Linked DNA regions of Chitinophaga caseinilytica. The protein of the gene in region 1 interacts with the protein of each later gene in a pairwise test. Links are inferred from orthologs where the notes say so. Each region holds a gene or a part of one and is shown on either strand. Other genes may lie near its edges. The genes, in order: WJU22_RS11875 and rsfS.

The links.
Region 2: the proteins of WJU22_RS11875 (region 1) and rsfS interact in binary tests that used the Escherichia coli proteins (3 or more experiments, as listed by UniProt). The link is inferred for Chitinophaga caseinilytica from one-to-one orthologs.

What each region holds. Positions count from the first base shown.
Region 1 is NZ_CP150096.1:2,837,003-2,848,704, reverse strand. The notes cover bases 7,108-9,906. They hold WJU22_RS11875 (ATP-binding protein), read right to left. Parts: upstream 9,148-9,906; coding sequence 8,068-9,147; downstream 7,108-8,067. Other genes in these bases: WJU22_RS11870 (DUF5691 domain-containing protein), read right to left, coding at 9,167-9,906; WJU22_RS11880 (DUF5682 family protein), read right to left, coding at 7,108-8,056. In the rest of the region: WJU22_RS11905 (ester cyclase), read left to right, coding at 1-87; WJU22_RS11900 (chondroitinase-B domain-containing protein), read right to left, coding at 154-3,267; WJU22_RS11895 (pentapeptide repeat-containing protein), read left to right, coding at 3,468-4,037; WJU22_RS11890 (OmpA family protein), read right to left, coding at 4,069-4,602; WJU22_RS11885 (VWA domain-containing protein), read right to left, coding at 4,695-5,834; more of WJU22_RS11880, read right to left, coding at 5,831-7,107; more of WJU22_RS11870, read right to left, coding at 9,907-10,663; WJU22_RS11865 (SWIM zinc finger family protein), read right to left, coding at 10,667-11,702.
Region 2 is NZ_CP150096.1:787,288-799,081, reverse strand. Bases 239-3,129 are described here. They hold rsfS (ribosome silencing factor), read left to right. Parts: upstream 239-1,427; coding sequence 1,428-1,832; downstream 1,833-3,129. Other genes in these bases: ftsH (ATP-dependent zinc metalloprotease FtsH), read left to right, coding at 1,901-3,129; WJU22_RS03410 (biotin--[acetyl-CoA-carboxylase] ligase), read right to left, coding at 532-1,272. In the rest of the region: WJU22_RS03415 (aldo/keto reductase), read right to left, coding at 1-215; more of ftsH, read left to right, coding at 3,130-3,946; WJU22_RS03395 (lactate utilization protein), read left to right, coding at 3,953-4,588; WJU22_RS03390 (UDP-2,3-diacylglucosamine diphosphatase), read left to right, coding at 4,672-5,448; DNA repair protein RecO, read right to left, coding at 5,445-6,179; WJU22_RS03380 (two-component regulator propeller domain-containing protein), read right to left, coding at 6,199-7,407; WJU22_RS03375 (hypothetical protein), read right to left, coding at 7,290-8,384; WJU22_RS03370 (efflux RND transporter permease subunit), read left to right, coding at 8,477-10,879; WJU22_RS03365 (hypothetical protein), read left to right, coding at 11,236-11,794. UniProt on the Escherichia coli protein: Functions as a ribosomal silencing factor. Interacts with ribosomal protein uL14 (rplN), blocking formation of intersubunit bridge B8.

The DNA.
Region 1 (11,702 bases):
GGCTTCGATCCGGCCGCTTTCATGCAAAAACTGAAGATCAGGATGGAAAGGGGCGTTTTCGAACCGATAGCAAACACCGAAGAATAACCTCATCCAAAACAGTAAAGGCGGCCCGGAAAGAGCCGCCTTTACTGCATTCAATCGATCCTCGCATCAATACTTCATGATCGCGCGAACGGTTTTCACGACACCGTCAGACACATGCAGGAAATAGATACCATCGATCTGTGAAGAAAGGTCGAACTGCACCTGCGTGGCGCCCTGGCCCTGGGGGATCACCGTTCTGGCCACCTGGTTGCCCATCCGGTCGATGACCTGGAACACATATCCACGGTTCTTTTTGTTGTCCAGCTTCACGGTGATGGGGCCGCGCGTGGGGTTGGGGAAGATCGTGATGCCGATGGGGTCTGCGATCAAACCGATCCCCAATACGAGAATCCCCTGCTCCGCAGACGCAGATTCATACAGCGCGGTACTGTCTGCCAGCGCGCGCACCGTCACGATCCCCGTGGTCGTAAGTTTCAGCGAATTTCCGTTCAGGATCCCACCGCCGTCGACCAGCGCAAAACGCACCGGCAATCCGATGGAGCTGGAGGCCTGCAACTGAATGGTCTCATATTTCAGGCGGGGAGCAACCGGCGGGAACTGGATGGTTTGGATGCCTTTGAGAACGGTAAACGTCTGCACGGTATCTGCCGGGAAATAGTTGTCGGTCCCGGCGGCGGAGGCTTTCACCGTCACCGTTCCAGGCCCCGTGAAAGTGAGTTGCGAACCCTCCAGCACCGCGGGCCCTTCCACCACCGAGAAGGTGACCGGCAGCCCGACCGTAGATTCGGCCACCAGCTGCAACGGCGCAGTTCCGTAACGGCGCTCACCGATGCTGTCGAATACGATGGACTGCATCCGCCGTTCAAACAGTTCCCACTCCGCGAACTGCGTGTTGCCTTCACCGTTATTTGCCGTCATGTTGAAACGATAGTAGACATAAGCTTTCGTATTGCCCGCAACATCGAAGGAGCGCAGCTGTCCGCGGCCGGAGAACGTTTCGCCGGCACGCACGTCGAGCGTATCCCAGCTGAGGGAATCGACGGAGCCGAGGAGTGCCCAGTCGCGGGGATCGCGGGCGGGACGGTCGTTCCCCGAAGTGATCGTGTAACGCACAACGATGGCGGGCTCTGTCGATTTGTATTGTACCCAGAGCGCCGTGCGGCCGCTGCGGTAGTATTTGGTGCCGGGGTTGTTGTCGATGAGCGAAGGCAGGTCTTCGGTGGGTTTGGAAGGGTTCGGGTATTGACCGGAGATCGTTCCGCCGTTGTCGGTAATATCGATATTGCCGATCCTGACCTTGATGGCGGATGCGCCGGAGATGGCCGTTTGGCCCGATGCGTTGAGGGCTTTCGCCGTCACGGAATAATTGCCCGCGGCCGGGCCGTACCAACGCAAAGCGTAGGGCGCCGTGCTGTCTGTTCCGATCAGCGCCGTATCTGCGTAGAAAGACACGGCCACGATGCCGCCCAGGCTGTCGGAAGCTGTTGCCGACAACTGGATGAATACCGGCGAAACGAAAACCGTTCCTGCCACCGGTGAAGTCAGTGAAACATCGGTGCCGCGAGGGTTTACGGTCACCTGGGATTGCGCAGTCGCGGACTCACGGCCTTTCCGGTCGAATGCCTTCACCGAAATGCTGTGTTGACCATAAACTGCCGTCCAGGCGAATGCATAAGGGGCCGATGAATCCTCCCCTACCTTCACCCCATCCACATAAAATTCAACCCTTGCGATCGTATCGGAAAATGAAATCGCGGTCGCCTGTATGGAAACAGTATCGCCGGCTTTGATCAGCGCACCGTTCGCAGGAGCGGTAATGCCGGCGCGAGGTCCGTCGCCGCCGGCGAGATAGCCGACCATGGTACTATCCAGCGGAATGGCTTTCACCGGCGCTATGGAAAACTGATCGGCACCCGCGTCCATGGGCGATGTGCGGGGCTGACCATCCAAATCTACCGTCACCAGCGGATATCCGGCGCCGCCCTTCCCGATGGCAGGACTGTTCTGCGCCAGGTGCCAGATGCCGTTCTCATCCCGCTCCAGCAGCGGATTTTCATTGGTATAAGAAGTATCCGGGAAAATACCGGCCGGCACATTATGCAGGATGTTGCCCCGCCAAACCGAGCCCGTACTGGGCCCGGCGATCTGCAACGCATCGTACGTACTGTTCTGAATGATGTTGTAGGCGCCGGTGATGTAGGTGGATCCCAAACCATCCGTGCGCGCGGCCTGGCGGATATTCTGCGCGTTGCCGTTGAGCGTATTGAATGCGATCAATACCCGGTCTGGCCGGTCGTGCGAGGTGAGCGCCCCGCCTTCTGATACTTCCGCGCTGCCATTCCCGATATTGATGGCGATGCTGCAGCTGTCGAAATAATTGGAATGGATGGTGTGATCATCCCCGAAAATGCGGATGCCCGGCGTTTTGATGAAATAATTGCCGTACACCTGGCAGAAATTCCCATGCCGAAGCGTAAACTGCGCGGGATTGTTGCGGATGGTATTGTAGCGCAACGTTACGTGCGACGCCTTCACCGAAATACCTTCGTTCTCCCCGTCGCATTCTTCGAAAAGATTGTATTCCACCACGCTGTGGCTCGAAGAAAGGCTGTAGCCGCTCAATCCGAACTGGATGGTTTCGGAGCCGTTCCCGCCGCCGGGATACTGCTTGTAGAAATAGTTGTGGTGCACCCAGATCCGTTGCGCCACCTGGCTGCCGCCGTTGCCCGAACCGTGGATCGAAACGTACTGGCCCAGGCCGCGCTTGTTGCGGAACGTGCAGTACGACAGCTCATGATCGTTCCCCTGGATGTTCAGGTTGTCGCCTTCACCGGGCGTCTCGTACACGTTATGCATGAGGCGGACGAAGCCGGTGCCCTGAGCGGTCGACGATTTTCCCGCCGCATGACGGAATATAAACCCGGTGATGGTAATGTAACGGGCCGGGCTCAATACCTGGAACCCGCCCGCACCGTTGATCTCCACACCGCCCACGGTTTCCGCCGCGATGATGATGGGCTGCGCCGCCGTGCCCTGGCGGTTGACGGTAATCGTACCGGTAGTGGTGTACACACCGTTAGCCAGCACGATCACGTCGCCGGGGACGGCGGCATTAATGGCGGACTGCAGCGCGGAAATTGACGTCACGCGGATGATGGCAGCGTGCAATGCCGTGTGCGTCCATAAAAACAGGACGACGAGGGGTAAAATTCTTTTCATAAGTGGAAGTTTTCAATAACGTGAATAAATGCAATCGTTTGCATTCCTAAATAACAGTAAATATCGGAGGTGGAGTGATAGTTTTTTCACCGGAATTGACGGAGAATTGACGTCATTAAGGGGAGCATTGGTCGGCCCCAAAAGCGCAGTCAAGTGAATTCAGCAGCAAGATCTGGAGGAAATGATTAATTTTCAGGGATATGGAAACCGAATTTTACGATCAGGCTTTCGAGCGGCAAGACTATCGCGCGCAGCCACTCTCGCCCGGCGAATACGAGGCATGTACTTTCCGGAACTGCGATTTTTCCGAAAGCCCGCTTGTCAACGTCGTTTTTATCGACTGCACTTTTTCCGGCTGCAACTTTACCCTGGCGAAGTTCAAGGGAACGGCGCTGCGCGGCGTGAAATTCCAGGACTGCAAACTCCTCGGCCTCCGGTTCGACGAATGCAATTCCTTCAACCTGTCGTTCACTTTCGAGCGATGCACGCTCACCAGTTCATCCTTCTTCGGCCTGAAAATCAAAAAAACGACGTTCGCCCATTGCCAGTTGCGCGAAACTGATTTCACGAACGCCGATCTCACGGGGTCCGCATTCCCGCATTGCGACCTGCTGAACGCGGTTTTCAGCAATACGGTATTGGAGCAGGCAGACTTCCGCACGGCAGAGCATTACCTCATCGATCCGGAGCGGAACAAAATCAAAAAAGCGAAGTTCTCGGTGCCGGGGGTACTGGGGTTGTTGGGGAAATACGATATTCAGATCTCATAAAAAAAGCAGTCCCGCGGGACTGCTTTTTCATTTATTTACTTTCAGGTTTGACGTCGTAAAGGATCACGAATTCGATCCGTCTGTTTTTGGACCGTCCGTCTTCCGAATCGTTCGTTGCGATGGGGTGGCGCGATCCCAGTCCCCAGGTGAAGAGCCTGTCGCCCGCAACGCCGCTGGCGGTGAGCTGGTTTTTCCCGCTCACGGCCCGTTTTTCGGACAGGTCGTTATTGATCTGGTCGGTGCCGGTATTGTCTGTATACCCCGTCACCAGGATCTTCGTTTTGTCGAACTTGTTCAGCACTTCCGCAAACCGGCCGAAAGTGGGCTTGATTTCGTCTTTCAACTGGTCGGAGTTGGTAGCGAACATCACGTTGTTGGGGAAGATAATTTTCAGGCTGTCGTTCAGGATGGAAACATCCGCTTCGTTCAAAACTTTCTTCAGCTCCTTGTACTGCTTGGTCATATAAGCATGGGAAGTCCCTTTCTTGGACGCCGCACAGGAGGTTAACAGTGCCGCCGCTACGAAGAACAGGAGGCTTCTGAGATTAACTGCAGGTAAGGTCATATGCTTGCGATTTTGAGGACAAATTTATGTAAATCCCCAATAATCAATCTGTTATGACAATAAACAACCATATGACGAGGTAATTACATAAGTTACCTTTTCAATGCCAGGTCTTCTTTCGCAGCCCAACTGCCGATATCCTGCCGGCTGAGGGAGGCCGCCATGAGGTCGGGGAATTTGTCGGGCGTGCAGGCGAACACGGGAATGCCGAGGCTGGAAAAATATTGTGCGTTGTCGTGATCGTAGGACGGGGCGCCTTCATCATTGAGCGCCAGCAACACCACTACCTGCACACCGGCGGCGGTGAGCTCGGCCGCGCGTTTGCGCATTTCGGCTTCGTTCCCGCCTTCGTACAGGTCGGTAATGAGCACCAGCACCGTATCCATCGGACGGGTGATGATCTGGCGGCAATAGGTAAGCGCGGCATTGATGTCGGTCCCACCGCCCAGTTGCACCCCAAAAAGCAGTTCCACGGGGTCTGTCAGCTCTTCGGTAAGATCCGCGACGGCGGTGTCGAACACGACCATCTTCGTTCTGATGGCGGGGATAGACGCCATCACGGAGCCGAATATCCCGGAATACACGACGGATGTGCCCATGGAGCCGCTTTGGTCGATGCAGAGCACCACGTCTTTCAGCGCCGTCCTTTTGCGGCCGTAACCCACTTTTACCTCGGGGATGATAGTTTTGAATTCGGGTTGGTAGTGCCGGAGGTTTTTGCGGATGGTGATGTCCCAGTTGATTTCGTTGTGCCGCGGCCGGTAGTTCCGCATACTGCGGTTGAGGCTGCCGGAAACGGCCTGCTGCATGGGATGCTGCAGTTTCCGCATCAGTTCGTCCACGACTTTCCTGACCACCTGCCGCGCGGTGTCTTTCGTTTTATCGGGGATCACGCGGCTGAGGGTCATGAGCGTGGCCACGAGGTGCACATCCGGCGTTACGTTTTCCAGCATTTCCTTTTCGAACAGCATCTGGGTGAGGTTGAGGCGCTTGAGCGCGTCTTGCTGCATCACCTGCACCACCGTGTTCGGGAAAAAGGTACGGATATCGCCCAGCCAGCGGCTTACGTTGGGCGACGAAGGCCCCAGGCCACCGCTTCTCTCACTGTCGTACAGCGCTTCCAGCGTACGGTCCATCCGCAGCTCGTTGCCGCCCAGTTCAACGCCGGTACCGTCGTTTTGTCCACCGCCGAGGATCATGCGCCATTTGCGGAGATTGAATTCGTTGTTCATTTGTATCCGAGTAAGTTCATGACAACCGGGAGCCCTTTTGCCCCGCGGTCAAAATCAAATTCGTCCGTTGTTCCCGATGGCAGCACGGTGGCGGCGCCTCCGCCCTGTTTTACCTTTTCGCCCAATTTTCTCCGTTCGGGATGCGTGAAATGCGCGAACGTTCTCCGCAGCAGCGGCAGTACTTCCGTGAAATCGCTTTCTCCGAGCGTGGCCACCCAGCTGTTCACGACGTTCCAAAGGTTCGCGTCCAGCAGCAGCAGGGTGCCGCTGCCTTTGAGGAAACCCTCCAGCCATGCGGCTGCCGTGGCCGGCGCCGAGGCTTTCGACATGGCGAAATTGAACACCTTCACCAACGCGTCTCCGGTCAATAATTGGTGATCAGCCAGCAGACGGGTGCTGTACCCGGCGATGACGGGCGCGGTTTGCCGGCCTTCGGAAACGGTCTTGAGCGATTGTTGCCATTCTGCCGTGGCGATTTCCTGCTGCAACAAATTCACCGAATCGTTCATCCGGTACAACAATTCCAGCAAAGTTTGCGCGGCTTCGTCGGATACGGCGTTGCAGGCGTTGGGCAGACTAATGCAGATCCGTGTGATCATGCCCGTTACAATGCCCGTCACCAGCGCCGCGTCCGTTTTCCGGACGTTCCCGTAGCGGCTGACGCTGACCAGCGAAGGGATCGCTTCCATCAGCTGCATCACGTCGCTGCTGGCGGCAGACAGGTTGCCCAGCATGCCGATCAACGCTTCCACCGCTTCGGGCAATTCTGCGGGCAGGGTGTCTGACAGCAGTGCTGCCACCGTCCGCAAACTACCCGATCCGCGTGCTTCACCGGTCACGAACCTGGCCGCGGCTTCGGCGGCTGTGTTGCCCCAGATCCCTTTCTCGATGATCTCGATGGTGAACGCGGGGTCCCACTGCAGGCGCCATTGTTCCTTGAACGTCCCCTTCCCGCCTACTTCCGTTTTCTGCGCCCAGGTGAGCCCCAGCAGCTGTAAACGGTGCAGGAACACGCTCTTTTCGAGGTCGCCTTCCTTGCGCAGATCGAGCAGCAGGTCTTTGGGATCGGGCGTAACGGGGATGCGGAGTTTCTTTTGGTACTTTTCAATATCGACCTGCAGCGGCGGCTTCGGCACTTCGGAAGGCACCTGCCCCATTTTGTTGCTCACGATCAGCTGCTCGTTGATGAGTTGCATCATGATGTTTTCGCCGGTGCAAAGTACGCTTACGGTGGCTTCGTTCAGTTCTTCGAGGCCCGCTTTGGGCAAGCCTCTCAGCGCCGCGAGCGATTCCGCGAGGCGAACGGCTTCGATGACGTGGGCCACGGAAGTGTCCATGTTATTTTCGCGGAAAAGCCGGGCCACGTTGGTCATCCAGCGCGAGCCATCGTCGCCGGGATGCTCCCAGATATGTTCGTACCACCCGGGAGACTGGATCCCCGCGCCGTAGCCGCTCTGATAACTGAGGCGGTTGTAGCTCCAGGGGGCCCAGGTACATTCCACTTTTACTTTCGGCAAGCTTTTCAGCAATTCATTGTCTTCTTTCGCCGGGGGCATTTCCCGCAACGCCGGTGCGTGCCAGGCGCCGCAGATCACGGCGATCGAGGTGAACATTTCCTTTTCCGCCTGGCGGATGATCTTGCGCATATACGCTTCGCGCAGCTGCTCTTCGCGGTCGCTACGGGAAGGCTGCGATTCGCGCATCGCCTGCATCGCTTCGCCGATGGCATCGAACACCTGGTCGTTCATCCGCCGGTGCTCGAAGGTATGTTCCCACCATTTGTCGCTGCTGGCGTAACCCGCCGCCATGGCCATTTCCTCCATGGGATGCGGTTTTCTTTCCAACGTTCCCGTTTCTTCCGCCACCACATTTTCCAGCTCCACGCTATTCTCCGCTTGCTGATCTTCCGCAAAGGCATGCACCAGCGGCAGGTCCATGAACCGAACGGGAATATTGCTGCGTTTCGCGTATTGAATGGCCTGCCATTCCGGCGAAAACGTGGCGAAGGGATAGAACACCGATTTTCGGATATCGTCTGCCTGGAAAGCGAGGATCGCTACGGGCGGGCGCAGCGCTTCATGGTCTGCCCATTGCAGGAGCGCATCTGCTTCCGGCGGCCCTTCCACCAGCACGATGTCCGGTTTCAGCCGTTCGAGGAAACTTTTTACATTGGCGGCAGAGCCCGGGCCATGGTGGCGTATGCCTAAAACATGTATCGACATAAACGCTTTTTTTACACAAGGTCTCTGCAAGCCCTGTAAATATCCTTCCAGTTTTCGCGGGGTTTCACTACCGTTTCGAGGTATTCCTGCCACACGATCTTATCCTGCACCGGGTCCTTGATCACAGCGCCCAGGATGCCTGCTGCGAGGTCGGCGGCTTTGAGGTGTCCGTCGCCGAAATATCCTGCCATCGACAAACCGTTGTTCACCACAGAAATGGCTTCGGCCGTGCTCAGTGTGCCCGACGGCACTTTGATCTTCGTTTTCCCGTCGAGCGTAACGCCGGAGCGGAGCTCGCGGAAGATGGTGACGATGCGGCGGATCTCTTCAAGGGCGGGCTTTTCGGCGGGCAGTTCCATTACTTTCTCGAAACTTTCCACCCGGCGCTTCACGATATCGATCTCCTCGTCCATACTATCGGGAACAGGCAGGATCACGGTGTTGAAACGGCGCTTCAATGCGCTGGACAGGTCGTTCACGCCTTTGTCGCGGTTATTGGCCGTGGCAATCACGTTGAAGCCTTTCACCGCCTGTACTTCGCTGTTAAGTTCGGGTACCGGTAAGGTTTTTTCGGACAGGATGGTGATGAGCGTATCCTGGACATCGGCGCCGATGCGCGTGAGCTCTTCGATGCGGACGATCTTTCCGTCTTTCATGCCCCGCATGACCGGCGTTTCGACGAGCGCCCGTTCCGACGGGCCTTCAGACAGCAGCCGCGCATAGTTCCAGCCATAACGGATCGCTTCTTCGCTGGTACCGGCCGTTCCCTGGATGATCATGGTGCTGTCTCCGCTGATGGCGGCGGCGAGATGTTCGCTCACCCAGCTTTTCGCGGTGCCGGGAAGGCCGTAGAGCAACAGGGCACGGTCTGTGGTGAGCGTGGCCACGGCAATTTCCATGAGGCGCCGGTTGCCGATGTATTTGGGCGTGATCTCCATGCCGTTTTTCAGGGTGCCGCCCACCAGGTAGGTGACAACAGATTGCGGGGTTAACTTCCAGTTGGCGGGGCGCTTGCCGCTGTCCTGTTTTTGCAGCTCCTCCAGTTCTTGCGCGAAGAGTTGTTCTGCATGGCTGCGTAAGATGGCTGACATATGTGTTGTTGTTAAGGGTTTATTGTTGAAATGCTTGTAAGGTTTGACTTTTGATGGACAGCAACTGGAGCACATATCCTGCTATTTCCGTCCAGCCTTTTTTACTGTATTCGTCGTCGGCAGAAAATTTGTCGAGCTCCCCGGCGATGCGGATGGGCAACAGGTGAATGTGCTTGTTGAAGAAACCGCGATTGCAGGTATAATGATTGTTGGCCGCATATTGCATGAACACCCTCGTTACTTCCAGGCTCCATTCTTCCTGTTGCTGCTCCGTCAGAAAACGGATAACGAGATCGGCACTATGTGGAAAATTCCGGATTATGTATTCCTCACGCATCTTTCCAGTTAAAACTGGCAAGATGTCATGAAAATACCTTCGCTCGTCTTTGGCGAAAATGGTGGCCCATTTCTCATCAGGGTGCTTGCTCAAAGCAAGGCCGATGCCGGGCAACAATCCTTCCACGAATTCGTCTTTGGAAAAAAGCGTGAAGATCTCCTCAGCTGATTCCCCGAAATATGATTCCCAATAGTGGGGCGGGATAAACTGCATCATTTGATAAATGACCATCGTATTTTCCGTAATACCGTTTTTGCTGCCGCTCGTATTTATTTTGTTGATCCCAAGTTTGAAAATCCCGGGATCGAACGATTCGGGTTCATTGTAATCGAGAATTTTGCGGGACGACAAGCCCAGCATCTTCTTTTCGACCTTTATCTGAAAACAGGATTTCAATAATTCCCAATACCGCTGCACCAGCGATGATGCGGGAATCCGCTGCAGGATTTTAATGGCTTCGTCTTTCACCTTCTGGCTCTTGTCTCCCAGCAGGGATTCCAACCAGGGCAGGTCCGCTTCGAACAGTGACGGGGGCAGGTCTTTCAGCAGTTCCGTCCGCGCGGCGGCGTTCTCCTTGCCCCAGGTATCCTTCAGCCATTGCAACGCTTTCGCCGGATCGGATTGGGCGGTACGGAGGAGCACTTGTTTGCGCTGTTGCGGCGAGCCGGTATCCCACAACTCATCGTCTGGCAGATCGGTTGTGAACTGCCAATCCGGATTGAACTGTGCGAGCCATTTGCCGCGCCGGCCGAGAACGGGTGCGATCATGGGGCGGAGCACGCGTTGCTGCCGGGCGGTGTCCAGCAAAACGGGGAGCACTTCCGGCCGGGCGATCTTTTGCTTTTCCGCCGCCTGTTGCAGCCAAAGCGCGAGCAGGCCGGGACTTTCGAAAATGAAAATGTCCTTCAACGCCTGGTGCGCCGCCGGGCTGCAATGCACCAATTCCTCCGCAGGTGCGGGTTGCAGTCCATCGCCGGTGTAGGATATAGGAAGCCTGCCGCATTGGCGGAAATTGAAAACCAGCGCGGCCGACTGCAGGAATTTTTCTTCGCGGTCGATGTCCGGATGTTGCTGCACGGCGGAAACGGCTTCCGCCAGCGAGGGTTCCGGAGGCGCAGCAGGCTGCCGTTTTTCGGTGCCGAGTTGCGCCGTTTGAACGATGTTATCCCAGGATTGCATGTCTTAATTTGTGAGGTGATGATATTGCCCGCGGGCCCAAACGCCCAGTGGCTCGAACGCGTGCTCGCGGCCGAGCACAGCCATGTCGAGCGGTTCGCCGCCGCTGATGGCCAGCAGGGTAAACAAATGGCGGAACCCTTCGCGGATGCGCGCCAGCCGGTTTTGTCCGTCGCAAAGCCACCATTGGCCATTCCATTGCACGGGCCGCAGTTTTTCCACGATGAACGGGCGGTCGCCGTCGAACGGAAGCCCTTCGCACACGGCCGCCCCCGATCCCGCCACTTCCAGCCAGCCGCTGAAAGCGGTGTAGGGGGCCTGGGCGCGGGTGGACTGCTGCTGCCGGATAACGGCCCTCAGCGGCCTGGCAGAAGGGAAAAACACCAGCTCCGCCTGCACCTGCATGCCCGCGCTCAGCGAAAATGCCAGCCCCTGGCCGCGCACGCTGAACTGGAGTACCAGGGCGTATTGTTGGGATTGCGTCCCGAAAAGCCAGTTCCGCTCTACGAGGAGATTGTCTTCTTCGAGGGTTTGTTTGCCGAGGACGGTCCAGATATCGGAAACGCCGCTTTGGGATTTCAGTTCCTCCTGGCTTTGGGTGAACCCGATCCAGGAGCGGACGTCTTCCGCCAGCCCTTCCGGGAGATCGTTCCTGTGCCGGAACCCCGATGCCACGAGGTACATGCGGCAAAGCTGGTCCATAAAGCGGCTTTGCCAGTCTTCCCGGAAAAACCCGATCGAGCCGAGCTGGCGCACCATTCCGGCGAGCCCCGGAGATTTGGCGTCGATCATCCTTTTGGCCATATCCGCAAAAAATGCAGGGTCTTTTTCGGGCATCTGCAGGATGCCATTGCGCACGATGTCTTTCATCCACCGCAACAATTCCTCCAGCCCGTCTTCCACCTGCTGTTCCCGCGATTCTTTCCGTTTCGCCTGCGCCGCTTCGTCTACCGGTTTGGCGGCCGTTTCGGCTTTTTTCTCCTCCCGCTTCGTCCTTTTTTCCAGCCACTCCGTCACCCAATCCGGCGACGCCGATGCGGTG
Region 2 (11,794 bases), 2.0 Mb from region 1 along the record:
CGGGTGGCGAGCACTTCGGAGAGTTGTTTTTCGTTGAGGCCCTGGCCGTACATGTCTGCCGTGTCCCAGAAATTAACGCCGAGGTCGAGTGCGAGCTCAAGCGTAGCGCGGGATTCGGCATCATCGCGCTGGCCGTAGGCGAAGGCCATGCCCATGCAGCCGAGGCCGATCGCTGAAACTTTTTCGCCGGTGTTTCCCAGAGTTCTGTAATGCATGTCTGAATAGGATTTAAAGTGGATAACAAAGCTACGCTGCGGATGCGGGAGCGAAATTGCAATCATCAAGCGTTTCGTTGCAAATATCCAATAATTTGTTGCAACGGGCAACAGCGGGCGTTTGCAGCGAATTGCAGCATGGGTTGCAAAATTTTATTTGGATAAGCGGAAAAGAAGTTCCATCTTGTAAACCTCCATTTATCGACCAAAATCATGGGCTTTGACCCGTGGCTGGCATTTTTGGAGAAGCTTCAGATGTTTGTCTTTACAAATTCCACTTCTCCAAAAAGCCAGTTTTTACTGGCTTTTTCCAGTTTTACCGGGCGAAGATGAATTCCACTTCGCCGAATCCCAGTTCCAGTATTTCCTTGTTCTTTTCCAGGCACAGCCTTCCGTCGGGCAATACGTCGCGGATAACGCCCTGGAAGATTTCGCCGTTGATGCGGTAAAGCGCGGGCTCGTGAAGGCGGTAGAGATTGTCTTTGTATTCGGCGAGCATGGCAGGATAAGTGTCTACGCTGAGCTTGCTGTACCGGTTTTCGAGATGGGTGCAGAGGTCTTTGGCCAGTTCGAGCGTATCCCATTCGCGGCCGGTGATCTGGCGGAGGGAAACGGGGTTTTGGAGATGGTCGGGGAAATGGGGGGTGTTGATATTAATGCCCATCCCAGCTATGGCATATTGCCAGACGCTTCCACGCAAAACGTTCTCGATAAGAATGCCCCCTGCCTTTCTGTCACGCCAGTAAATATCATTGCTCCATTTGATGCGGGTTTCGTCTCCTGCGTATTTCCGGAAGAAATCGAATGCGCCGAGGGCTACGGCCACGCTGAGCATGAACTGCTGATGCAGGCCCAGCGCGGGTTGGAGAACGGTGGTGAGCATGATGTTCTCACCGGGCGTGGAGAGCCACTGTTTGCCGCGCTGTCCTTTCCCTGCGGTCTGCTCCATAGCGAACCATGTGTACCCGGGCGCCACGGGGCCTTCGGCGACCCTTGCCATGGCATAGTTATTGGTGCTGTCTACCGTGTTGAGCACGTGAAACGGATGGCCTATCACAAATCCTGATTTAACTGTAAAATGAGCAAATTACCATCATTTTAACAATATTTTACCGACCCATCCGTCTTCCAGCATATAAGCCGGCGTTATATTTTGGCCCCGGTTTAGTAATTTTGGAGATTAAAGACTATTTTTAACAAAAACAGCACTTATTGGCACCCTTAACCATACTGAACAGCAGGAAAAAGGCGGTAACACGCATCAATAGGAACAGCAAGATTTTTACTTCCATCATAAAGGCCATACAGGAGAAAAAAGGGGAGAATATCGTTTCCCTTGATCTGCGCAAGATTCCTGAAGCAGTAGCTGATTTCTTCATCATTTGTGAGGCCAATTCCAGTAACCAAGTTAAGGCTATAGCGGATTTTGTGGAGGAGGAAGTGAAGAACAACACGGACGAATCCGCGTACAAACACGAAGGGTTCACGGCTCAGCAGTGGATACTGGTGGATTACGTGAACGTGGTAGTGCATATTTTCATACCCGAAACCCGGAAATTCTATAACCTGGAAGAGATGTGGAGCGATGCGGAACGCATGGAACACCTCGATCACTGAACAAAACCCCGGGTTTTGTATTAATTACTTATAAAAGACAACTCTCATTCGTAAAGGAGCGAACGATCATGGAAAAAGGAGGCAATAACTATAGCAAGGGACCTGATAAATCATCACCGAAGAAAGGACCGAAATTCAATATCTACTGGGTATACGCCTTTATCGGCATTGCCCTGCTGGCTATGAATTTCGTACTGCCGATCTCCAGCCAGCCCAAAGAGCTGTCCGGTTTCAAGGAGTTCCAGCAAAGGCTGCTCCGCACCGGCGACGTAGACAAGCTGGTAGTGGTGAACAAGGCACTTGTAGAAGTTTATATCAAAAAAGAAAGGCTGAACCAGCCCCAATATTCGGAAGTGGCCAAAGGCCGCCTCGGCGCCCAGAACTCAGGCCCGCATTACCAGTTCACCATCGGAAGCGTGGAAAGCTTCCAGAAGGAGCTGGACCGCGCCCAGGAAGGGATGCCCCTGGCAGACCAGATGAACGTATCCTACGTTCCGCGCCAGAACTGGTTCGAGCCGCTCATGCAAATACTGCTGCCCATCCTGCTGCTCATCGGTATGTGGGTACTGCTCATGCGTAAAATGGGCGGCCCGTCCGGCGGAAGCGGCGGCCCCGGCGGCATCTTCAACATCGGCAAATCCAAAGCCACCCTCTTCGATAAAGGCACCCGCGTCAACATCACCTTCAACGATGTTGCCGGCCTCGACGAAGCCAAAGTGGAAGTGATGGAAATCGTGGATTTCCTCAAAAACCCGAAGAAATACACCGCGCTCGGGGGTAAAATCCCGAAAGGAGCCCTCCTCGTAGGCCCTCCCGGTACCGGTAAAACCCTCCTCGCCAAAGCCATGGCGGGCGAAGCGCAGGTCCCCTTCTTCTCCATGTCCGGCTCCGATTTCGTGGAACTGTTCGTAGGCGTCGGCGCTTCCCGCGTTCGTGACCTCTTCAAACAGGCCCGCGAAAAAGCACCCTGTATCATCTTCATCGACGAAATCGACGCCATCGGCCGCGCCCGTGGCAAGAACGTCATGATGTCCAACGACGAGCGCGAGAACACCCTCAACCAGCTCCTCGTGGAAATGGACGGCTTCGGAACAGACAGCGGGATCATCATCCTCGCCGCCACCAACCGGCCAGACGTGCTCGACAGCGCCCTGCTGCGCCCCGGCCGTTTCGACCGCCAGATTTCCATCGACAAGCCCGACCTCGGAGGCCGTGAACATATCTTCAACGTACACCTGAAGCCCATCAAGACGTCGCCCAACCTCGACATCAAGAAACTCGCTTCCATGACGCCCGGTTTCGCCGGTGCAGACATCGCCAACGTATGTAACGAAGCCGCGCTCATCGCCGCCCGTAAAGGCAAGAACGAAGTGGAAATGGAAGACTTCAACGACGCCATCGACCGTGTGATCGGCGGCCTCGAGAAGAAAAACAAGATCATCTCCCCCGAAGAAAAGGAAGTGATCGCCTACCACGAAGCCGGACACGCTATCTGCGGCTGGTACCTCGAACACGCCAACCCGCTCGTGAAAGTCACCATCGTCCCCCGTGGCGTGGCCGCACTCGGGTACGCACAGTATCTCCCGAAAGAGCAATACCTCTACAATACCGAACAACTGATGGACGATATCTGCATGACCCTCGGCGGCCGCGCGGTAGAAGACATCGTGTTCGGAAAGATCTCCACCGGCGCGCAGAACGATCTGCAGGTAATCACCCGCATGGCGTACGCCATGGTGACCGTGTATGGTATGAACGACAAAGTGGGCAACGTATCCTTCTACGATCCGAACGTCGAACAATCGTTCACCAAACCGTATTCCGAAGAAACGGCGAAACTGATCGACGATGAGGTGCGCGCACTGATCGACAAAGCGTACCAGCGCACCAAGGCCATGCTGACCGACAAGCTGCCCCAGGTGAAATTGCTGGCGGAAGAACTGCTGAAAAAAGAAGTGCTGTATAAAGACGACCTCGAGCGCCTCATCGGCAAACGCCCGTACGATACGCACAAAGAACATATCCCGACAAAGGCAGGTATCGGTGTGGAAGGCGTTCACCCGTCAGACATCATCAATCCTTCCCCGGCTAACGTAACAACCGAACAGGAATAAGGCACTATGAAAGTATCTCCCGCCAAAGAAAACATCCTTAAAAGGGTCCGCAACGCGCTCAGCCAGCCGGTGCAGCTCCCGTTCCCCCATGCGGAAGGTAACAACTCCGTATTCGTCACCGAAAATGAAGGCCTCGAACTGAAATTCGCGGAAGAATTTTCGAAACTGCAGGGCAAATTCATCTTCTGCTCCTCCCGCGAAGAACTGGCGGAAAACCTCCAGACGCTCGTGGAGAACAAGGAATGGGCGCACGTGCATTGCAAAACACCGGCGCTGGAGAAAATCCTCCAGCCGTTCAATCCCGCCTACCTCAACGTGGGCGACATGAACCAGATGGACGCCGCGATCACCGATTGCGAAATGCTCGTTGCCCGCACCGGGTCCATCGTCATGAGCGCAGCGCAGCCCTCCGGCCGCGCACTGCCCGTGTTCGCGCCCGTCCACCTCGTTGTGGCGTTCACCCACCAGCTCGTGTTCGACGTGAAAGACGGCATCCAGCGGCTGAAAGAGAAATACCAGGGAAACCTTCCCTCCATGATCTCATTCGCCACCGGCCCCAGCCGCACCGCCGATATCGAAAAAACGCTCGTGGTCGGCGTGCACGGCCCGAAAGAAGTGTATGTTTTCCTGCTGGATGAATAACTACTTCAAATACAATAGATAACGATACGTGTAAAATGCAAAAGGAATTCATCACTTTTGCATTTTACATTTCATTACGAACCATGAACATTCATCTGCCGCCCGGCAAACGTGTATATTTCGCTTCCGACTTTCACCTCGGCGCCCCCGATATGGCCCGCAGCCGCCAGCGCGAAAAACTCATCGTACAGTGGCTCGACGAAGCCTCGAAAGACGCACAGCACATTTTCCTCGTCGGCGATATCTTCGATTTCTGGTTCGAATACAAACACGTCATCCCCAAAGGATACACCCGCCTGCTGGGCAAACTCGCCGAACTGCGCGACAAAGGCATCGGCATCACCGTTTTCATCGGCAATCACGACATGTGGATGGACGGTTATTTCGAGGAAGAACTGGAAATTCCCGTGTACTTCGAGCCGCAGCAATACGTGATCGGTGGAAAGAAATTCTATATCGGTCATGGCGACGGCCTCGGGCCCGGGGACCATGGGTATAAATTCCTCAAGAAAATCTTCCGCAATCCTGTTTGCCGCTTCCTCTTTTCGTGCATCCCGCCGAACTGGGGGATTTCCATGGCGAACTTCTGGAGCCGCAAAAGCCGCGCGGCCACCGGCGAAAAGCTGGAAACCTTCCTCGGCGAAAACGAGGAATGGCTGGCGATATACTCCCGCGAAATCCTCCGGAAAGAACATTTCGATTACTTCATCTACGGCCATCGCCACCTCCCGCTCGATCTGAAACTGGGAGACGCATCGCGCTACATCAACCTGGGCGACTGGCTGAACTATCATTCTTACGCCGTGTTCGACGGCCAGACTACCGAACTGAAATATTACAAAACCGGCACCCCGATTTAACCGAGGATCTCGTGTAAGATAGGCGGGCTGTGCAATTCCTTGAAATCGGGGAGGTGCAGCCTGTAGAAATCGAGGTACGCGTACAGAAGGTTGCGCCGGCGCTCCTTGTTCATCAACACCTGCTCCAGGTCGGGGATGTACTGGATGTTCTGCAGCTTGTCAGTAAGCTCGCTGTTGGTTTCGTCGAGATAATTGGTGTGGTGCGGTGGAAGGTCGACGTAAGTGCCTTCGGCCAGATCCAGGTAGGGCGTGAATTCCGAATAGTGCCCCGCGAAATGGAACCCGAGGTGCGCGGCGAAGCGCAGGGTGAAAAACAGCGGGAGATTGGCCGCCACGGCGGTGTTTTCGGTATCGAGGGCGCGGAACACCTTTTCCGTGAAATGATACAGTTCGGGATCGGGCTCCGGTTGTTTGAGGGATTTTTGCAGCAGCTCGATGAGGTACAGCGCCACCGTGTTCTTCACGATATTTACGTGCATGGTGGTATAGATATGCCCCGGTTTGAATTCGGAAATCCGCTGGATGTTTTTCTGTTCGTGATGGTACACCACGAGGTCGAGGATGTTCCCAGGCTGGAGGATATTTCCTTTTGCCGCTTTGGGGCGCGACGAGCGCACGCCGTTCACGATGTACGACTGTATCCCGAAAAGCTCCGTGAAGATGCTCAGGATAACGCTGGTGTCCCCATATTTGACGGTGCGGAGTACGATGCCCGGAGTTTTGTGCAGCATATCACACAAAAATCGGTTATCAGCGGATAAATACCAGCTTCGATACGATTTTTTCCTTCCCCGCCGCATCGCTGGCCAATACGAGATAAACCCCGCTTTGCGGACGGAACCCCGTGTAATCCCGCCCATTCCAAACCGCCTGGCCGCCCTGGGCGCGGGTTTGAAAGACCAATTTCCCTGAAACGTCCGTGATTTTCACATATGCGTCGCGCACGAGCCCGCGAACGGCGATCGTGCCGGTATAGCCGGAGGGTACGGGGTTCGGGAAGACGAGCACTTCGCCACCCTGCGTTTCGCTGCCTTCGGTGGCTTCTCCGCGCCAGGATACCAATCCGTTCCCCGTTCCGAAGAATACCTCCCCCGTTACGGGATCGATGGCGATGCGCTGCACGGTGTTGTCGGGCAGGGGACTGTTTCCCGTATGGAAATGTTGCAGGATTCGGCTGCCGTCGGCACTGGTGAGCCAGGCGCCGTTGCGTGTGCCCACCCATTTACGGTTGGCGCCGTCCACCGCAATGGAAAGCACCTCCTCGTTCTGGAATAAATACCCTGCGAAAGCGTCTGTACGCACAACCGGGAGCCAGGTTTCACACGCGTTGGCGGCAAAAACGTCCTGCGCGCATTGGAAAACGCCGATGCCCCGCGACGTACCGATCCAGATCCAGCCATCGCGGTCTTTGGCGAGGCAATAGACTTGCGGCGACGGCAGATTCCCGCGCCCGGCGCCCGATAACAGCTGTTTCCAGCGATCGTCGCGCGGGTCGTCGGCATGGGTGCCATGGTTCATAACGATCACGCCACCGCCAAGCGGAGCTGCCATCCATTTCTGGTCGTAATCGTCGATGAGGATTTGGGAGACGGCGTTGTAAGGGAGGAAATACGGGACGGTGAACCCGTTCCAGTTGCCGGATTTGTTTTTGAAGAGGAGTTGCTGCTGCGTGGCGCCGAAAGCGGTGGCCCAGAGGTTGCCGTTCTGATCGGCCGCCAGGCCGCCGATACGGTCGCGGCCCAGGGGTTTTTCCTGTAAAACCGGTGCGCCGTCGCGGAAAGTGAAGATCCCTCCGCCGAAGGAGCCCGCATACACATTCCCGTTCCCCGCCGAAAGGGAAATCACGTCGGGGACAACCTTGCCCTGCTGTACCCATTCGCCTTCCCGGAAAACCGAGACGGGGAAAGTAGCCCCGGATGGCTGCCAGCTGTCGCTGACGGCCCCGGAAGCGGCCCACATCGCGCCCCCTGCGGAAGCAGCGCCCCCGAAGCCGGGCCTGCCGGAGCATCGGGCGTGAGCGATGTGAAAGTATTGTCGTGGTAAAAAATGAGCCCGTTTTGCCGGTCGGCGATCCAGATCCCGCCTGCGGTGGGCACAGCGCCGGAAGGCGAGGGCAGGAGGGCGTTGGCCAGCGTGGTTTCTTCATCCGAAATCCGGACCACCATCCCCGGGAGCCCCATGAACAGCGCATTCCCGGACGACTGCAGGAACGTGATCGCACCGCGGCCGAAAACCCACTTTTGCCAGGCGTTGCCGGTGAAGCGGAAAAGGGTGTCCTGGACGCGGGCAACGAGGTAATCCGAGGCTACCAGTTGTTGCGCGGTTGCGGGCAGGGGCGGGAGCATTTTCCAGGAACCGGGGTCGGCCAGGTTGGGGGCCGATATCGATGCGCGGTAGATGCCCTGTGGGGTGGAGGCGAATATTTCCGTGCCGTAAATGGTGGCAGACAGTACGGGGTGCCCCGGCGTCCAGGTGTCGGCGATTTCGCGGCGGCGGAGGTCGGCCACGATGATGCCGGTGGGCAGGGGCAGGAGGGCTCTGTCGCCCGAAATGAGGATGACTGTTGCGGCTTTGTCGGGGTTCCCCGGGCGCTGGAGCACGTCGGGGATGTTGGTGACGCGGCCGTTGGCCACGAGGTCGATATTGCCGTTGCGGTATGCGAGCACGAGGGTTTGAAGCCCTTCGTGCCAGGCCATCGCGGAAATGCCGGCATCGTGCAGGCCGGTGGATTTACCGTACCGCGTTACCGCGTGCTCGTCGGCCGACAGCGAAAAGAGCCCCTGGGCGGTGGCGCAAAAGATTTCATTCCCACTGGCCGCCACGGCCATGGCCTGGCGGGTGGGGAAATGCTCGCGCCATTGGCCAATCGGGATGCTTTGCGAGCGTAAGTCGTTGGAAACGAATATCAAAAAGAAAATCAAGCAGGGGCGAAACATACCTCAAAAGTAACAATTATGAATTATCTCTTATGCATTAATCGACATGAATAGTTACCTTTATGGCCTTTAAACAAAATTAGTCTAAATCTATGTGGCAGCGCCTTGCAGCTTTCGTGTTGAAATTCCGTTTGTGGCTTCTGGCTTTGTTGTTCCTGGGAACGGGCGTCATGGCTTATTTCGCGAGCAAAGTGGAGCTCTCTTACGAGTTCACCGGCGCTATCCCCCGCGATAACCCCAAATGGCTGGTTTACCAGGATTTCAAACAGAAATTCGGTGAAGACGGGAACATGATGGTGATCGGGCTCGAATCCGATAAACTCTTCCAGCTGGATTTCTTCCGCGACTACGTAGCCATGAACGACGCGCTGCGCAAGGTGGAAGCCGTGGAAAACACCCTCAGCATCCCCGTGGCCGTAAACCTCGTGAAAGACGCGGAAACACAGAAACTGAAGGCCGTTCCCCTGTTCCAGCCCCTGCCGCAAACCCAGGCTGAGCTGGATAGCCTGAAAAACGTTTTCTATTCCCTGCCATTCTATAAAGGCCTGCTCTATAGCGCCAACGCTAACGCCTATATGATGGCGGTCAGCATCAACAAACAGATCCTCAATTCGAAAAGAAGGATCGAAGTGGTGCAGGCCATCCAGAAAATAGCGGAAGAATTCGGCGAAAAACATAACGTGGACGTGAAGCTGAGCGGCCTGCCCATGATCCGGACCATCATGGCCACCAAGGTGGCAGACGAGCTGAAGATGTTCCTCTACATCTCTTTCGTGCTCACGGCCCTCATCCTGCTGCTGTTTTTCCGCTCGTTCAGCGCCGTGCTCATGAGCATGATCGTGGTGGCGATCGGGGTGATCTGGAGCGTAGGTACCATCGTTATCTGCGGCTACAAGATCACGCTGCTCACCGGCCTGATACCGCCGCTGATCGTGGTGATCGGCATCCCCAACTGCGTTTACTTCCTCAATAAATACCATACGGAATATGCCGTTCACGGCGATAAGATGAAGGCGCTCGTACGGATGGTGCAACGGATGGGCATCGTGACGCTGTTCACCAACCTCACCGCGGCCATCGGTTTCGGGGTGTTCTATTTCACCAATTCCGCGATCCTGAAGCAGTTCGGGGTAGTGGCCGGCGTGAATATCATGCTCATTTTCCTCATCTCCTTCATCTTCCTGCCGTCGGTGCTGAGCTATCTGCCGCCGCCGAAAACGAAGCATACGAGCTATCTCGACAATAAAGCCTGCCGCTGGGTGCTGGAGTTCCTGAACCGCCTCGTGTTCAACTACCGGCCATGGGTATACGCATTTACCGTGATCATGGTGGTGCTGGCCGTTGTCGGTATGATGCGCCTGCGTCCGGTGGGTTTCATCGTCGACGATATTCCGAAAAACGATAAGCTCTATACCGATCTCAAATTCTTCGAACATCGCTTTAAAGGCGTAATGCCGCTGGAAATTGCGGTGGATACGAAAAAGAAGAACGGCGTGGTGAACCTCCGCACGCTCGAAAAACTCGACGAGCTGGGCAAGATCATCGCCGATCAACCTGCGTTTGCGCGGCCGCTGAGCGTGGCCGAAGGGATCAAATTCGCGAAACAGGCGTATTACAGTGGCGACAGCCTGAACTATACCGTGCCCAACCAGTTCGACATCGGGTTCCTGGCGCCGTACCTGCGTATGAAAGGCGGGGGCGATAAATCCGTATTTTCCCAGCTGGTGGCCTCTTTTATGGACAGCACGCGCCAGGTGGCGCGCATGAGCGTGAATATGGCCGACGTGGGATCGGTGGAACTGCCGCGGCTGCTGGATTCGCTGCGCCCGCAGGCAGACCGGATCTTCGATACCGCGCAATATAAAGTGACGTTTACTGGCACCAGCATCATCTTCCTGGAAGGGAGCCGGTTCATCATCAACGGCCTGGCGGAAAGCATTCTGCTGGCTTTCGTGCTGATCATTTTCTGTATGCTGTACCTGTTCCGCAGCTGGCGGATGCTCATCATTTCGCTGGTGCCGAACATAATTCCGCTGCTGGTGACGGCCGGGGTGATGGGTTGGCTCGACATTGCCATCAAACCCTCCACGGTGCTCGTTTTCAGCATTGCGCTGGGCATCGCGATAGACGTAACGATCCGTTTCCTCGTGAACTTCAAGCAGGAGTTGCCGTTGAATAATTATGATATTTCCGCGACCGTGCGGCATACGATCAACGATACGGGTTTGAGTATTATTTACACATCGCTGATCCTGTTTGCGGGCTTTATGATCTTCAGTTTTTCGGAGTTCCAGGGCACGAAGGCGCTGGGCTGGCTCACGAGTTTGACGCTGGTGATGGCGATGATCACGAACCTGACGATTTTGCCGGCGATGTTGTTGTGGATGGAGAAGGCGTTGCAGAAGAAGGCGAAGAAGAAGGAATTATGGAAGGCGCTGGATGAGGAGGCCGACCTGGAAATGGATCAGATCGGGCTGGATGAGCACAAGGACTGATGCGTTCATCCTGTTTTATGACCGTTCAAAAAATTTTACGATCGCCGCACTAGATAATTATCTCATATCTGTAAGGCGTTAAATTTTAAACCCGTGGCCGCTTGCCGCGGGTTTTTTAGTGGCTTCCGGTCAAATAATCTAGTAGGGGGCGTTCGACATGGGGAATTCGCCGTTTATAATAAAGCGTTATATATAGTAGAGAAAAAGTAAGAGGTTTAGGATGCCATTTCTAATCCTCTTAGTCCATGAAAAATAAGTTCCTAAAGGGCGCTCATTTATCTGAGCGTAAATTTAAGGAGATACTTAAGCTGTTCTCCGAAGATTTAACCGCCACGCAGATAGCCAATATCAGCGGTGTGAGCAGGGTAACGATCAACAGTTACCTGAAGAAAATCAGGATGCAGATTGTAAAGTACTGTGAGTCTTTACAGCCTGAAAAAGCAGCGGGGTCCGCATCTCTGGGGCACCGCGCTCACGCACTCCATCAGCCGCAAGACATAGCCGTTGCTGTTAAGACCGATGTAGACCGGATCGTGAAGCCGGTGATATTCGGTATTTACAAGAGCGACAACAAGGTGTTTACGGAGATCCTCCCGGATGTTAGCCGTTCCATGATCCAGGCGATCGCCCGCGGGCGGTCTGTGCTGGAAACGGTGGGCAGTGCGGAGCGGATCCGCCGGTTCAACGGGGTGGTAGACCTGAGTCAATATCGTTTGTATCACCTGGGCCACGGGCACCACGAGGCGGAAAGCAAGACGGTGCTCGACGATGTGGACGGGTTCTGGGGTTTGACGAAGCACCGGTTGGCGAAGTTCAAGGGCCTGAACCGGAATACGGCTTATTTACATTTGAAAGAATGCGAGTTTCGCTACAACTATAGACATGAGGAATTATACGCAGTACTACTTAATCTTC